Regions from separate parts of the Exiguobacterium acetylicum genome, predicted to be linked through region 1. Evidence: riboswitches for the same ligand, from Rfam matches in the RefSeq annotation. Region 1 holds a riboswitch; each other region holds the start of a gene.

Region 1 (5,704 bases):
TTGAACTCGAGAAAGAAAAGAAGAAGACGGTCCGACGCGCACCGGCTAAACCGCGTACCGTCAAGAAGGAAACGACGACGGAAAAATAACTATTGCGACGCGTAAAAAAATCGTTTAGTATAGGAAGGTAACTTACTCTGGCTCAGCAAATGAACCAGGGCGGAAGGAGAGAAATCAACCATGAAACAAGGAATTCACCCTAACTACAACAAAGTAGTATTTATGGATTCAACGACTGAGTACAAATTCTTAAGCGGTTCTACTCGTTCTTCGAACGAAACGATCACTTGGGAAGATGGTAACGAGTACCCACTCATCCGTGTGGATGTGTCTTCAGACTCGCACCCATTCTACACAGGTCGTCAAAAGTTCAACGCGGCAGATGGTCGTGTCGATCGCTTCAACAAAAAATACGGCCGCAAGTAATCACTTGTCGGTTCTTAAAAAAACAGCCTGCCTCCATTATGGAAGCAGGCTGTTTTTGTATAGACTGAATTGTGAACGATACGCGAGATACGTCTTCAAGACGAAGGAGAAGGCGATTCCACCGGCAATCCCGATTAAATACGGCATGACTTCCGGATGTGCCAAGATATAGTCCACGACTTTGTGGAACGAGAGATGACGACCGACAAAGTAGCCAGCGCCTAAGAACACGCTGATCCAAATCAACGCACCTGTATACGCATAACTCGCAAACACGCGAAACGGCATTTTCGAGACACCTGCAAAAAAGGCAGAGAGTTGGCGGAGACCAGGTATGTAGTAACCGATGATTAGGACCGATTTTCCGTAACGACGAAATCCGGCTTCAGCGGAAAGAATATGTTTTTCTGAGATACGCATTTTCGGTCCGACGCGGTGTAATAGTGGCATACCGAGTTTTAATCCGAGTAAATAGCTGATCGTCATCCCGATACAACTGCCGGCGTAAGCGGCGAGAATCGTACCGACGAGTGGTAGATTGCCTTGATGCATCCAAAAACCGGACAGGACGAGCAGGGTCTCATCAGGAACCGGCAATCCCACGATACCACCTGCGAGAAGGACGGAGAGACCAAGGGCACCATATTGGTGCAGGATGTCATGTAAGAGATGATGAATCGGGGACACCTTCTTTCGTGAGAGTCTTCTTCTTCAGTGTACAGGAAATAGGGGACGGTTGGAATGAAAGGACAAAAATTCTAGGTAAAGAAAAAATGAATTTTGATTTCCGGAAGTCAACCCTTTTTCTCGATACCGTTTCGGGCTATACTCGTTAAAGTGACTATTTTTAGAGGACGGTGTCGGACGATGATGCATGTAATAAATCAGTACGGCTGGATCGAAGTAATTTGTGGCAGTATGTTTTCCGGGAAATCGGAAGAGTTGATTCGTCGTGTCAGACGGGCGCAGTACGGCAAACTGCCCGTTCAAGTATTCAAGCCGGCAATCGACGACCGGTACCATGAAGAGCATGTCGTCTCTCATATCGGCAACTCCGTCGTGGCGATTCCGATGGCGACGAGTCGCGATCTCTACGCAGCAGTAGCAGAAGAAACACAAATCGTCGGAATCGATGAAGTTCAATTCTTTGATGATGAGATCGTACAAGTCATCGAAGCACTCGCACAAGACGGAAAACGCGTCATTTGTGCAGGTCTTGATCAAGATTTCCGGGCAGAGCCATTCGGCAAGATGCCGGAATTACTGGCGCGCGCAGAATTCGTGACGAAGCTGCAAGCCATCTGTCTTTCGTGTGGGGATCCGGCTTCCCGGACACAACGGTTGATTGATGGAAAACCAGCGAACTACGATGATCCGATCATCCTAGTAGGCGCTTCAGAATCGTATGAGCCACGATGCCGCCATTGCCATGAGGTGCCTGGAAAACCGAAGCCGCTCCAGTCGGTGCAGCACCAAGAAAATTAAAAAAAGACGAACCGATCGCGGTCGTCCTTTGATGTAGCAGCTATTCGCTTTTAAGTGAATAGCTGTTTTTTTTATTATCCCGTTTCCTGTGAGAACCGGCTTGAGCGTTCGATGAAGCGGATCGTCTCACGAACGATCAAATCCTGATCATAATCGAGTGTCGCGACGTGATACGAGTTGAGTAAACAGTAGCTGCGTTTATCATTCGTCCCGATATGTTGATGCAGATAATCTGAGCTCGATGGCGGAACGACGTGATCCGTCGCCGAGTAAAGAATCAAGGTCGGTAGAAGGATCGATCCAAGACGTCCTTTCGTCTCGTCCATCAGACGAACGAGTTCGAACGCACAACGGCTCGGAACGAGGTCATAGATGATTTCGAAAGCAGACCGCTTGATGTCCGGTGCCCCTTCCGGTAAATACTGTGGACCGTCGTCGAACGAGAGTGCTTCATAGGATGGAACGGAAAGGGCAGCATTAATCGTAATGATGCCGGCGAACGGAATGCCGTCAGCGGCGAGTGACAGTGCAAGCGTCGCCCCCATCGATTGACCGATGACGAAGACTTGATCGCATGTTTCTTGTAAACGTTCATAGCCGTCTTGCAGGCTTTGCTTCCAACATCGAGCAGTCGATTGTTCAAACTCGCGGACGTTCGTTCCATGTCCACGTAAGCGCGGGGCATAGACGGTAAAACCTTCAGCAGCGAATGCCTCACCGACGTCTCGGACACTTTGCGGTGTCGCATTAAAACCATGACAGATTAGAATGCCGATCGGTCCACCTTGAAAATAAAACGCTTCAGCACCAGTCAGTACAGGATAGTTCATCATTACTATTTTTCCTCCATTCATGAAAAAAACTCGTCGACGTCACTGCTTGGACGCCCACGAGTTTTTCACCGTATCATCCAAAGCCGCGCTTTGCTGGTCGGAGCACCTTACAGATTGCAGGTTGCCGTGAAGTCATAGAGCCAGGTCTCTCGTTCACTCTTGATAAATATCATATTGGAATTGTCGGAATAATCATTGAAACGATGGTAGCACGTTCGAAAATGACTTGTCAAATCGTTCTTGACGAATCATGATCCGTTCATTAAGCTAATTCATAACTTGTTCATCCATCGATATGCGCCAAATGGATTATTTTTGCAAAGTTGGTTGACTTTTAAAGTTCCGACCCGTAATGTAAAAATTAGTTTTACGACATAAGCAACAACGCAACAACGCACATACGAATTTCATACCGCAATACTTATCCAGAGAGGTGGAGGGACTGGCCCTACGAAACCTCGGCAACAGACTCATTATGAGCACTGTGCCAATTCCATCAGACAGATGTCTGAGAGATGAGTGGAGTGGATTCTGCCACTGTGCGGATCCAGGTCTCTTCTTGTTTCTCAAGAAGGGACCTTTTTTGTTGAATGAAGGGGGAAAACGGAATGATCGCATTTCATCAAGTCAAAAAAACGTACGTCACGAAAGATCAGGCGATCGCAGCGCTCGACGGTGTCGACCTGACGATCGAAAAAGGCGAAATCTTTGGTGTCATCGGCTTTAGCGGTGCCGGAAAAAGTTCACTGCTCCGCTGTGTCAATCTGTTAGAACGACCGACGTCAGGAACGGTGACGGTCGATGGGGAAGATTTAACGCAACTGTCTCCGAAAAAATTACGCCAAGCAAAACAACGGATCGGGATGATCTTTCAGCACTTCAATCTATTGAATGCGAACACGGTCTTTACGAATGTCGCGAAACCACTCGTTCTCGCAGGCGTCAAGAAAGACGAGATTCGCCGCCGGGTAACGGAGTTACTCGAATTCGTCGATCTCGCGGACAAGGCGGATCATTATCCGGATCAATTGTCGGGTGGGCAGAAACAGCGCGTTGGTATCGCCCGGGCACTCGCGACGCAACCTTCCGTCCTCTTATGTGACGAAGCGACGTCAGCCCTCGACCCCCAGACGACACATCATATTCTCCAGTTATTAAAACGGATCAATGCCGAGTACGGGATCACGATTCTCTTAATCACCCACGAGATGGGCGTCATTCGTGAAATTTGCGACCGGGTCGCCGTCATCGAAGCTGGAAAGTTGATCGAGTCAGGAATGGTCTTCGACGTCTTTTCAAACCCGCAGACTGAGACAGCGAAAAACTTCGTCCGCTCCGTCATGCACGACGAGATTCCAGCATCGATTCGCCAGTTGATCGAGTCCCGGAATGCGAATCCGATCTATAAGATTCATTTCCTCGGACACCATACCGGTCAACCGCTCTTATCGCAAGTCGCAAAACGCTTTGACGTCGATGTCAATATCTTGCACGGGAGCATCACAGAATTGCAGGATACGCCGTTCGGCACCTTACTCGTCGAGTTGATTGGTGAGCCGGCTGAAGTGAAGCGAGCGTTACACTACATCGATCAGGCACAGGTGACGGTTGAGGAGGTGCTCGCTGATGCTAGTTAACTACAGTGATATTTGGACAGCATTCTTACAGACGATGACGATGGTCTCCATCTCACTCTTATTCTCAACCTTGATCGGCTTACCACTCGGGATCCTGCTTGTCGTCACGCGAAAAGGCGCATTGCTTGAAAATGTCCCGCTGTTCACGTTCTTCAACAGTATCGTCAATATTTTTCGCTCGATTCCGTTCATCATCTTACTCGTTGCGATCATCCCGTTGACACGGTTGATCGTCCAGACATCGATCGGAACAGAAGCCGCCATCGTCCCGCTCGTCTTTTACGCTGCACCGTACATGGCGCGGCTGATCGAGAGTTCTTTACTCGAAGTCGATAAAGGCGTTCTTGAAGCAGCAGAAGCGATGGGCGCGACACCGTTTCAAACAATTTTCCGCTTCCTCCTACCGGAAGCACTCGGTTCACTCATCCTGAACTTAACGATCGCGACGGTCGGCTTGATCGGGGCGTCGGCGATGGCAGGTGCGATTGGAGGCGGTGGTCTTGGTGACTTAGCGATCACCTATGGTTATCAACGATTCGATACGAAAGTCATGATCATCACGGTTGGAATTCTCGTCATCTTAGTCCAAGGCTTACAGACGACTGGCAATATCGTCGCACGAAAAATTAGAAGACATTAATCAAGGGAGCGATTCAGCCATGAAAAAAGCAGTAGCAATTGGAGCAACACTCACGACGATTTTATTTGCCGGGTGCGCAGCATCAGGAGAAGACGAAAAGACGATCAAGCTCGGTGTCAGCGGTTCGGACACACAAGTTTGGGATTATGTCGCGAAAAAAGCAGAGAAGGAGGGCATCAAAATCGAGCTCGTCAAGTTCTCCGATTATGTCCAGCCGAACATGGCACTGGCTGAGGGCGAGATCGACGCCAATGCCTTCCAGACGATTTCCTACTTCAACGCTTTCAAGAAAGAACATAACTTGAAGCTATCGCCGATCGCGACGACCGTCATCGCACCGATGGGGATCTACTCGGATAAATACAAGGACGTCAAAGACATTCCGACTGGCGGAAAAATCGCCGTTCCGAACGAAGCGACGAACATGGGACGCGCCCTCTTGTTACTGCAAGAAGCGGGTCTAATCAAGCTACCGGACGACTTCGACGGTAACGGCTCGGTCGATAAGATCGTCGAGAATCCGAAGAAGCTGAAAATCGTCCCGATCGTCGCCGGGCAAACGCCACGCGTCTTACCGGACGTCGCCGCATCGATCATCAACAATGGCATTGCCGTTGACGCCGGCTTTAACCCGATCAAGGACTCGATCGTCCATGAGAACGAGACCGCAAAACCATACATCA
Region 2 (5,704 bases), 790 kb from region 1:
CCTTCCCTCGGTTCGTTTGTTTTGATACTACCTCATTCATCGTTGCCCTCCTCCTGTCGCATACCACAACAAGGTTTCTTCTGATGTGTCCGCCGTCTTCGTTTCATGGACGATCCGTCCATCGAACATGACGTAGATTCGGTCCGTGACGGTCAAAAGTTCATCCCATTCACTCGTCGCGTAAAGGATCCCTTTTTGTTGTTGCGCGAGTCCGTCAATCAGACGATAGATATCTTGTTTGGCTCCGACGTCGACACCTTTTGTTGGTTCGTCCAAGACGAGTACAGAAACATCGGTCAGTAACCATTTTCCGATGGCGACTTTTTGTTGATTCCCACCGGATAGTTGACCTACTTCCTGTTTCACGTCTGCCACTTTAATGCCCAGCTCCTTGACCCATTGCGATGCCTGATCTGCTTCTTTGCGACGATCCATCAGCCCCCAACGGTTGACGAAATCATGAGCTGCCGCTGCTGTTAGGTTTTCTGCGACAGAATCGGCAACGAGGATCCCTTCTTTTCTTCGTTCTTCTGGAACGAGACCGATCCCCGCTTGAATCGCAGCTTGTGGATTGCGAAGGCGATGGGCTTTTCCACCTATCCGAACCTCCCCTTCCTGAAACGGACGATCACCGAACAATGCTTTGCATAATTCCGTTTTACCGGCACCGACAAGACCCGCGATACCAACGACTTCACCTGCTTGAACCGTCAAGGAGATCTCGTGGACGTCCGCATTCGTAGCACTCTCGACCGTCAATACGTTCGTTGCATTTACCCGTGACGTTTTCGCAACAGACGTAAGCTGACGCCCGAGCATCTGCTCAACGACAGCTTCCTTCGTGATGTCTGCCAAAAGATGTCGCGAGATGAGTTGACCGTCGCGCATGACCGAGATGGAGTCGCAAATCTCATATAGTTCCTGTAAACGATGCGAGATGAAGATGATCCCAAGCCCTCGTTCGGCTAAACGACGCACGACTGAAAAGAGATGGCTTGTTTCCGCCTGACTGAGAGGTGCCGTTGGTTCATCTAAAATCAAAAAACGGCGTTCTTGGACGAGGGCGCGGGCAATCAATACGAGTTGCTTTTCAGCAAGCCGCAACTCCTCGACACGTGTCTTGACGGAAATATCCGCCTGTAATGTCGCTAACGCTTCCTTGGCACGCTGTATGTAACGGCGTTGGGATACGAAGCCAGTCATCGTTCCGTCCGTCAACAGATCGAGACAGATATTCTCAGCGACCGTCAAATACGGGACAAGCGCCACATCGACCTCTTGTTGGACGAGGTCGATTCCAATCTGTTTCGCATCACGTGGTGATGTGATGGACAACTCCTTCCCGTCGAGACGGATCGTTCCTTCGTCCGCCGTTTCCGCTCCGGATAAGACTTTCATCAACGTCGACTTACCGGCACCATTCGCACCGACAAGCGCGTGGATTTCACCGGATTTCACTTCAAACGAGACTTGTTTTAAGGCTTGCACTCCTGGAAACGCCAGTGAAATCCCGGTCATCTTCAAGTGATGATTGGTAGACGTCATTGTTTTTTATGGACGTCACGCAACCGGTCCATCCACGGTTCATTGAATTTGTCCGATGTACTCCATCCTTTGATGATCGTATCGAGATTGTACATCGTCGTATCCTGCTTCAACGCCTTCTGCTCCACGAGTTTCGCGTCGAGATCAAAGCTGTCCGGTGTCTTCTCGCCAGCGATTTTCTTAGCCAGTAATCGCATATCCGTTTGTCCAATCAAGAATGGATCCACCGCACTCGTCGAGACCCAGTTACTGTCTTTTTCACGCATCAGGTTGATATCCTGATTCGAGACATCGATCGAGATCAGCGGGATTTCTTGACGTTTATTATCCTTGAGCGATTTGTAAGCCCCTTTTGCGACTTCGTCCCACGCTCCCCAAACCGCATCAATGCTTCCTTTCGGATATTTCGCGAGAATCGCATTCATCTTCGTTGCGATATCCCCTTGGACATCTTGGAAGTTTGTCGGTCCAACCGTCTCAAGCGTTTTGATCTTACCGTCTGCTTCGTACGTCTTGTAGATTTCCTGACGACGATCGAGCGGGGCAAAACCTGGTCCGAACCAAAGTTTGATGACACGGACCGGCTTTTTGTCCGTCACCTTCGTCACTTCATCAAGGGATAGCTTCGCGAGTTGATGATCGTTTTGGAACGTTTCCGTCACACCTTTTAACGCCGTTCCTTTTTTCTTCGTGACCGTATCAAACGTCACGACCTTAAGTCCTTTATCGACCGCCGGTTTGATCATGTCATAGGCGTAGTCTTCCTTACCATGCGAGATGATGAGCCCATCATAATCTTGCTGAATCGCTTGTGCGACCAGTTCCTTGAACTTGACGTCATTGCCTTCTGAGATGAACGTGCTGACTTTAAAGCCGAGCGCTTCGCCTTCACTTCGTGCGCCATCAAGGAATTGTTTCGTATGGTCGTCCGATGCCAGGTTGCGGATGACGGCGATCTTGACGTCCGATTGAACCCCTTTTGGTACATCCTTGACGACCTTCGTCGTCGTCGCTTCTCCATTCGCACAAGCCGCTAGTAACAGTGCCGGTGCTAGGACGGCGTAAGCTAGTTTTTTCATGACATATCTCCTTATCCGAGGGGTTGAAGCCCTGTTAATTGTTCAATCGTTTCTTCATTCGGTTGCGTGATGACACCAAGTTCGGTAATGATGCCTGTGATTAAGGTGTGTGGTGTGACATCAAACGCTGGGTTGAAGACGGCGACGCCTTCCGGTGCTGTCGCAATACCTTGGACAGTCGTCACTTCCTGCGGATCACGTTCTTCGATTTCGATCGCGTCTCCGGAAACGAGCGAGAAGTCAAATGTTGAGAGCGGTGCTGCGACGTAAAACGGAATACCAAAAGCTTGCGCGAGCAATGCCAATTGGAACGTCCCGATTTTATTCGCCGTATCTCCGTTTCGTGTAATGCGGTCGGCACCGACGATGATCGCATCGATCTGTTTTTCTTTCAGCGTGTGAGCGACCATGTTGTCCGTAATTAACGTGACATCGATCCCGGCACGTTGCAGCTCCCATGTCGTCAGCCGTGCTCCCTGCAGTAACGGTCGCGTCTCACTCGCAAAAACGGATAATTCGATGCCGCGTTCTTTTGCGATGTAGAACGGCGCAAGTGCCGTTCCATAAGCAGCGGTCGCAATCGACCCAGCATTACAAATCGTTAGGATCCGGTCGCCTGACTGGAACAATTCCAGTGCATGAATCCCGATTTGACGTGACGTCTGCGCATCCTGGTCGTATAAGGCGACCGTCCGTTTTTCCAACCGTTCGCGGATCTCTTCTACCGACGTCCCGTCTTGAATGATTGGATTCAATTGATTGAGGACATTTCGCAAGTTGACGGCCGTCGGTCGTGTCGCGAGTAACGTCGCCGATGTCTCAAGCAAGACTTGCTTGTAGACCGGAAGCGCCGCTTCAAACCGGTACGCTTCTTGAACGAGTACGAATCCCCCGAATAAGCTGATCGCAGGTGCGCCCCGAACGCGCAGTTGTTTAATCGCCTCAACCGCTTGCGCAAGATCAGCAATGACTTCATAGTGCTCTTCTTGCGGTAGACGTGTCTGATCGAGAATCGTCAAGACACGATCTTCGTAACGGATACTTTGAACGAATGTAGTCATCGGCTGAGTTCCTCCGTTACGTCAAAGTTTCGTAAATCATCGAATGTCCGGCATTCTGTACGGCGTTTGATTAACGCTGTTCCTAGACGGAGCGCGTGACGTTTCCGCTCTAAGCGTTCCGTCGTTGAATCGATTGATTCTAAATCAGCGACCGGTGCAAGACCAATCGTCCGCCGAATCAATTCGCAACCGGCAAAGCCAAGGGCATCCTGCAAGATCGTGCTCAGTACATCATCGACGAGTCCTGATGCCTGGAATGGTTCGACGGCTTCCCGTTCCCATAATGCACGGAACGTTGAAGCGAACGTCAGCCAGAACGTATCGATATCCTTGATTCGGGCGTCACGTCGTGTAGGGTAATCCGGATATGCCGCGAAGAATAGATGCGCAATGAACTGCCCGACATCGAATCCGAATGGACCATAAAAGGCGAATTCAGGGTCGATGACTTTCGTTTCCGTCGCCGAGGCGAAGATGCTTCCTGTATGTAGATCGCCGTGCAGCAATGCATCTCCTTTCGTGATGAAGAGCGCTTCAAGTTTTGCGACTTCGCGTTTCAACTCATCGTCTGCCCATAGACGTGCCACCTCTTCTTCGAGTCCGGTTTCAATCTCGTTCGTCTCCGCGTCATGAAACGGATCCGTGAAGATTAATTTTTCCGTGATGTCGCACAAGTCTGGATTGTAGTACGTTCGGGCGACACGTTTCTTTTCAACCGGACCAAGCGCAAAGTCCGATGTATGGAATAACGTCCGAGCGAGATAAGAACCGATATGTTCCGCAAGCAACGGATACTGTTCACCTGCGAGTAAACCGCTTCGAACGATCGTCAGATGTGAAAGATCTTCCATGACCGTATACGCCTCTTCATGACTAGCATGAAAAACACGTGGCACGAACGGTACGGCATGCCGTGCGAATTCACGGAGTGCGGATTGCTCGATCCACGCTCGTTCGAGCGATAACGGCCAGCTCTCCCCGACGACCTTCGCATATGGTAATGCTTGTTTTAAAATCAAGCGATGTTCGCCTTCTCGAATCCGAAAGACGAGGTTGAGGTTCCCGTCGCCAATCTCTTCTGCTTCGACGGCTCCATCGCCGATCAGTCCTAATGTCCGAACACGATCAATCGCGTCCTGTTCCGTGAATGCTTTATATGTCATCTCAGTTTCCCCCTATGTGATACACGAAAAAGCGCCTCTTTTCGTCATCGAAAAGAGGCGCAGAAAAGTCACTGCGTCCTCTTATCTCTCAGACGAAACGTCTGTTGGATGTAGCACCGTGCCTAGTGGTCGGTTGCTGCGGCGTCATCGGGCCAATTCCCTCTGCCAACTCGCGATAAGAGTCGTATGTAGTTGTCGTGTGTGATATTGATTTGAATCTTACGCAATCAACTTCCTCGCTGTCAAATCGAAATCAAGCAGAAACGGACATCATTTTTAAGTCATCTATAGAAAGAGTATTTTCAAAAAAATAAATTTTCTAAAAATAGTTTGACAAGTCACGATTCTCATGTAAAAATTGCAATTAGATTTCACAATTTCATCCAATTCTTATCAAGAGCAGACGGAGGGACAAGCCCTACGATGTCGCAGCAACCGACCTTTTGGCACGGTGCTAATTCTTGCAGCTACTAAGCTGACAGATAAGAGTCCACGTTCGAATCATTCATGGTCTCTTGTCGCTGACGAGAGACCATTTTTTTGTTGAAGGAGGAAAGACATGGCTTATATCACTGCTACTTATCAATTGACTGCCCGTGATCGACTCGAGCAACGCGCTGAACAACTCGCGCTTGGTCTGACAGTCGGTTCTTGGACGGAACTGAATCATCTCGAACAACAACAACTCGCCTCGTTCAAAGGGGAAGTCGTACATACCGAAGAGCGCGATGGCAAAGGATATATCACGATTCGTTACCCGGAACATAACGTATCGCGCGACTTTTCTGCGATTCTGACGACCGTCTTCGGGAAACTTTCACTCGACGGTGAAATCAAATTAACGGAATTGCTACTA
Region 3 (5,704 bases), 400 kb from region 1:
GTAACGGACGGTCCGCTCCATATAAACTTAACAAATGTCCTCCGGCGATCGGACCGATTGATTGTCCGATCGACGTCAAGCCCATCGCCCCGAAATAACTGCCCCGTAATTCTGGTTTGGCAAACCGATCGGTCAAGATGTCGGTCATCGTGAACATCATGACTTCCCCGCACGTGAAGATGAACATCGCGACGATCATCAACCAGATCGCGTTCGCATTTCCCATGATGAACAATCCGATCGCAACAGTCGCAATCCCGGTCGTGATCGAGACGAGCGGTGACGTCTTCATACCAAACTTCATGATCGGATATTGGACGATTAAGACAGTGATCGCATTGATCGTGATCAAAATCGCATAGAGTGTCTTCCCGCCTTCAAGCAGTGACGTTTCCGTCAAGAACTGTGGCAAGGTCGAGTTGAACTGACTGTAGCCGAAAACCCCGAAGATGATGCCGGCGAGTGCCAGCGTAAAAGCGATATCCGTCCGCAACAGACGAACCGTTGCTCCAAACGACACCTTTTTCCCACCATGCGTCTCGGTAATCGGATGGCGTTTGAATAAGATACCGATCATCACCCCGTACACGATATAGACGAATGCCGTGATGTAAAACGTCGCGGACGTGTTCCCCGCACTCAGCAGTAAAGCGATTCCCGGTCCGATCGCTGCTGCGATGTTGATCATCGCGTAACGGATATTGAAGACGAACAACCGGTTCGCTTCATCCGTCGTATCACTGATCAAGGCACGAGCAGATGGCTCGAAGATTGAGCGACAGACCCCGTTCAAGGCACTGAGCGTAAAGAATGCCCAGAACGTCTCGACTTGTGCCAGCGCAATGAAGACGATCGCGAATCCAATCGTTCCGGCAAGCATCATCGCCCGGCGACCATACCGATCCGACAAGGTACCACCGATGAAACTCATAATGAGGCTGGCGATCGCTGAGATACTGAGGACCCAGCCGACATCGACCGGATCAAACTTCAGGACGGTCGTCATGTAGATGGCGAAGAACGGCATCGTGATGAACGTTCCGAGACGCGAGAAAAACGTCCCGAACAAGACCCCGAGTGTCAACGGATGCAGTTGACGAATGCGTTGCATATGATTCCCCCTAACCCCTGTTTCAGACAAATGAAAAGCATCCTTCCATTATATAGGAAGGATGCCGGTTTCGGTGAACTTATTTGCTGACTGGAACGACCGCACCTTTGTACTTGTCGAGGATCCAATCTTGGTTTTTCTTTTCGTGCAGAACGTCAAGAAGTGCTGTGACACGCTTGTCTTTTTCATCGCCGTCACGTGTAACGATGATGTTGACGTATGGTGACGACTCATCTTCTGAAGCGATCGCGTCTTTCAACGGGTTCAGACCGTTATCGATCGCATAGTTCGTGTTGATGAGGACGGCGTCGCCTTCATTGTTTTTGTAAGCTTGCGGAAGCAGTGATGCTTCGATGTTCGTCTTGAACTTAAGTTTCTTCGGGTTCTCTGCGATATCACCGAGTTGTGCATCTGTCGTTTTACCGTCTTTGAGTTTAATCAATCCTTCGTTTTGAAGGAACGTCAAGACACGACCGCGTTCCGCGACGTTTGAGCTCGTCAGGATCGTTGCACCGTTTGGTAACTTATCGAGTGACTTGTATTTCTTCGAGTAGATACCGAGTGGTTCAACGTGAACGCCACCTGCGTTCGCGAACTTATACGATTTGTTTTCTTTCTCTTGTTGCTCAAGATACGGTACGTGCTGGAAGTAGTTCGCATCGATTTCTTTCGCTGCGAGTGCTTTGTTCGGAAGTACGTAATCTTGGAACTTCTTGATTTCAAGCTTGTAACCTTTTGCTTCATATTCTTTTTTAACGTGCTGAAGAATCTCAGCGTGCGGTACGTTTGAAGCACCGATGACAAGTGTTTTGTCGTCGCTACCTGATCCTGATGATTTTTCGCCACATGCAGCAAGGCTGATTGCTAAGACGGATACAGCGGCAGTACCTACGAATTTTTTCCAAACTTTCATGAATGATTCCTCCAATATGATTAAGTTTTGAATTAACGTTTATCGATCGCACGGATCAGCAAATCACCAATGATTTGGATGACGAAGACGATCGCTAAGATTAAGAGTGTCGCAATGACGATGACATCGTTTTGAGAACGCTGGAATCCTTCGATGAAGGCCATGTCCCCAAGTCCACCTCCGCCGACTACTCCGGCCATTGCCGTATAACCGACAAGTGAGACGAGTGTGACCGTGATACCAGAAACGATGGCAGGCAACGCTTCCGGGATTAAGACTTTATAGATGATTTGGAACTTCGTCGCCCCCATCGATTCAGCTGCCTCGATGACACCTTTATCGACTTCACGTAACGCGAGTTCAACCATCCGACCGTAAAATGGTGCAGCACCGAAAATCAGTGCCGGTAATGCTGCCGTTGGTCCGAGGAACGAACCGACGATCGCTGTCGTAAATGGAATCAATAAGATCAGTAAGATGATGAACGGAATCGAACGGAAGACGTTGACGATCAAGCTCAACACTGAATAAAACGCCCGATTCTTGAACAATAACTCTTCGTTTGTCGCATACAATAGCAAACCAATGATCAAACCGAGAACGAATGTCGAAACACCAGCGATTGCCGTCATATAGACGGTACTGCCTGTCGCTTCCCACACCATGTCCCAGTCTAGGTTGTCAAAGAATGAAATCATCGGTGATCCACCTCCACTTCAACATCACTGGCTTGAAGCTTCGTGATGACCGCTTGTGTTGCTTCTGTTTCCCCGATCAACTGAATGAACAGTGTACCGAGTGCCCCTTCCTGTGATTGACCGACGTTTCCGCCGATGATATTGAACAGGACCGGCGAATCCTTCATGACTTCCGCGAGGATCGGGCTTTCCGCTGTAGATCCGACGAACGTCAACTGAACGATTTTTCCGGTTGGGTACCGTTCGCGTAGTTTCGCGAACGTCAACTCGTTTTCCGACGGCGACGTCAATTGTTTGACGAACTCCTTCGTCATCGCTTGCTTCGGATGACGGAAGACTTCTGCGACCGGTCCTTGCTCGACGATTTTACCGGCTTCCATGACGGCGACCCGGTGACAGATTTTTTGAATGACGTGCATCTCATGTGTGATCAAGACGATCGTCAGTTTCAATTTTTCATTGATGTCGACGAGTAACTCAAGGATTGAGTCCGTCGTCTTCGGATCGAGTGCACTCGTTGCCTCGTCACATAAGAGAACATCCGGGTTCGATGCCAGTGCCCGAGCGATACCGACACGTTGCTTTTGACCACCGGATAATTGCGACGGATAGGCTTTTTCGCGTCCATCCAAACCAACGAGTTGGATCAGTTCCGCAACCCGTTCCTTACGGTGTGCTTTCGGGAAGCCACCGAGTTCGAGTGGGAACATGATGTTCTCTTCAACCGTCCGTGACCATAGTAAGTTGAAGTGCTGAAAGACCATCGAGACATTCTTGCGGACGCCTCGTAATTCCTTAGGTTTGAGTGATGTCATTTCAACACCATCGATTTGGATCGAACCACTCGTTGGTGCCTCGAGCATATTCAGCAATCGGATCAAGGTCGATTTCCCTGCTCCGGAATAACCGATTATTCCAAAAATTTCACCGCGCTCGATTGTCAGATCGACATTCGCGACGGCTTCGACCGCTCCGCGCTTTGAGCGATAAATCTTTCCTACGTCTTGTAAACGAATCACAACTGTCCCTCCTAAAATAAAAAAAGTGCGCGCGTTTTAGAGCAAACGCGCGCACTTTCCAGTACACAAAACCATTTGCTCTCATCTCCCAGACTTTTGTCTGCTGGAATTAGCACCACTTCGGATTAGATCCGCGGTTGCCGGGTTTCATCGGGCCAGTCCCTCCACCACTCTCGATAAGAGTTTCGGTATTAAGTTTGTAGAATATATTCTGAATATTAGCAGGGGTTATTTTTGTTGTCAAACAGTTTTTTCAGAAACTTTTTCGAGGAACGTGAAAGCACGTGTTAAGTCTTCTTTCAAATCTTCCGCGTCTTCAAGTCCAACTGAAATCCGAACGAGACCGTCCGTGATACCGAGTTCTGCCCGACGTTCTGCTGGGATCGACGCGTGCGTCATCCGTGCAGGAACGGAAATCAGACTCTCGACGGCACCAAGACTCTCAGCGAGTGTGAAGAAGTGTGTCGCCTCGACGAGTTTTTCTGCGTTCGCTGCTGAACCGACATCAAAGCTGATCATCCCACCAAATCCAGTCGCTTGTTTCGCTTGAATCTCGTGACCAGGATGCGATGCAAGTCCCGGGTAGAAGATGTTCGAGACGATGTCTTGCGCTTGCAGGAACGCAACGAGATCATGGGCTGTCTCTTCGATCGCATCCATCCGTATACCGAGTGTACGAAGACCACGGACGAGCAAGAAGCTGTCTTGCGGTCCAAGCACGCCGCCTGTCGAGTTTTGAATGAAGTGAAGCTCTTCGCCGAGCGCATCATCTTTGACGACGACAAGTCCAGCGACGACGTCTGAGTGTCCGCCGATGTATTTCGTCGCACTGTGCAAGACGATGTCTGCACCGAGCGCGAGTGGTTGTTGATGATATGGAGTCGCGAACGTGTTATCGACGACGAGTTTAAGATCGTGACGTTTGGCAATCGTTGCGATGGCTGCGATGTCCGTAACTTTCAACAACGGGTTCGTCGGTGTTTCGACGTAGACGATCTTCGTGTTGTCTTGGATCGCTGCTTCCGTCGCTGCAAGGTCCGTCGTATCGACGAATGTCACTTCGATGTTGAACTTCGGTAAGACGCGTTGCATCAAGCGGAACGTACCACCGTAGACGTCATCTGTCATGACGATGTGGTCGCCAGACTCAAGCAAGTGGAAGACGGCATGGATCGCTGCCATCCCAGAACCGAAGGCAAAACCACGTGCACCGCCCTCGAGATCCGCAATCAATCGTTCGATGCTCGTCCGTGTTGGGTTCGCTGTCCGTGAGTATTCGTATCCGTCCTTGAGTTGACCGATTTTATCCTGTTTGTATGTGCTTGTTTGATAGATCGGCGGTGTGACGGCTCCTGTTGCCCGGTCGACACCTGTTCCTCCATGAATCAATGCTGTCTTCTTACGCATGAGTTTCGTCCACCTTTTCAAAGATTTGTTGGCTCAAGTAGCGTTCGGCACTGTCTGCGAAGACGGTGACGATCGTACTGCCGGGGTGACGCTTCGCGATATCAAGCGCAGCAACGAGCGCTGCACCTGCTGAACTACCGACGAGTAATCCTTCGCGAGCGGCGAGTGTATGAACCGCGTCAAATGCATCGCGGTCAGAAATCGTATGAATCTCGTCGACGAGTTCACGCGGAACGAGACTTGGCCATTTCGCTGTACCGATACCTTCTGTCTTATGCGGACCGGCTGGACCACCATTTAAGACGGAGCCTTCCGGTTCGACGATTGCTGCTTTTGTACCGAGACGTTGTTTTAAGAAGTCCGCTGTTCCGGCGAACGTACCACCTGAACCACAACCGGCAACGAACCAGTCGATGTGCGGCAAGTCCACAATCAGCTCAGGACCGAGTGTCCGCTGATACGTGACTGGGTTCTCTTCGTTTTCGAATTGTAACGGAACGTAACTGTTCGGAATTTCCTGACCGAGTTCTTTTGCCCGGTCGATGGCCCCTTGCAT

The links. Region 1 has a riboswitch for S-adenosylmethionine ahead of K7G97_RS14785 (methionine ABC transporter ATP-binding protein). Riboswitches for the same ligand answer to the same signal wherever they lie in the genome.
Positions count from the first base shown of each region.
Region 2: linked by a shared signal. The riboswitch ahead of mtnK (S-methyl-5-thioribose kinase) and the one ahead of K7G97_RS14785 (methionine ABC transporter ATP-binding protein) in region 1 are both predicted to bind S-adenosylmethionine.
Region 3: linked by a shared signal. The riboswitch ahead of K7G97_RS12900 (methionine ABC transporter ATP-binding protein) and the one ahead of K7G97_RS14785 (methionine ABC transporter ATP-binding protein) in region 1 are both predicted to bind S-adenosylmethionine.

Region 1 covers NZ_CP082333.1:2,877,238-2,882,941, reverse strand. Annotated here, with positions in the region: gene rho (transcription termination factor Rho) at 1-89, shown strand, start outside; gene K7G97_RS14805 (type B 50S ribosomal protein L31) at 181-426, shown strand; gene K7G97_RS14800 (DedA family protein) at 463-1,113, opposite strand; gene K7G97_RS14795 (thymidine kinase) at 1,297-1,911, shown strand; gene K7G97_RS14790 (alpha/beta hydrolase) at 1,986-2,744, opposite strand; SAM riboswitch class I at 2,812-2,913, opposite strand; SAM riboswitch class I at 3,163-3,266, shown strand; gene K7G97_RS14785 (methionine ABC transporter ATP-binding protein) at 3,353-4,381, shown strand; gene K7G97_RS14780 (methionine ABC transporter permease) at 4,371-5,021, shown strand; gene K7G97_RS14775 (MetQ/NlpA family ABC transporter substrate-binding protein) at 5,041-5,704, shown strand, end outside.
Region 2 covers NZ_CP082333.1:460,567-466,270, reverse strand. Annotated here, with positions in the region: gene K7G97_RS02505 (ABC transporter permease) at 1-40, opposite strand, end outside; gene K7G97_RS02500 (sugar ABC transporter ATP-binding protein) at 37-1,545, opposite strand; gene K7G97_RS02495 (sugar ABC transporter substrate-binding protein) at 1,542-2,624, opposite strand; gene mtnA (S-methyl-5-thioribose-1-phosphate isomerase) at 2,636-3,685, opposite strand; gene mtnK (S-methyl-5-thioribose kinase) at 3,682-4,848, opposite strand; SAM riboswitch class I at 4,927-5,030, opposite strand; SAM riboswitch class I at 5,236-5,337, shown strand; gene K7G97_RS02480 (2,3-diketo-5-methylthiopentyl-1-phosphate enolase) at 5,408-5,704, shown strand, end outside.
Region 3 covers NZ_CP082333.1:2,479,488-2,485,191, forward strand. Annotated here, with positions in the region: gene K7G97_RS12885 (MDR family MFS transporter) at 1-1,111, opposite strand, end outside; gene K7G97_RS12890 (MetQ/NlpA family ABC transporter substrate-binding protein) at 1,191-2,024, opposite strand; gene K7G97_RS12895 (methionine ABC transporter permease) at 2,057-2,722, opposite strand; gene K7G97_RS12900 (methionine ABC transporter ATP-binding protein) at 2,719-3,741, opposite strand; SAM riboswitch class I at 3,820-3,924, opposite strand; gene K7G97_RS12905 (bifunctional cystathionine gamma-lyase/homocysteine desulfhydrase) at 3,982-5,148, opposite strand; gene K7G97_RS12910 (PLP-dependent cysteine synthase family protein) at 5,141-5,704, opposite strand, start outside.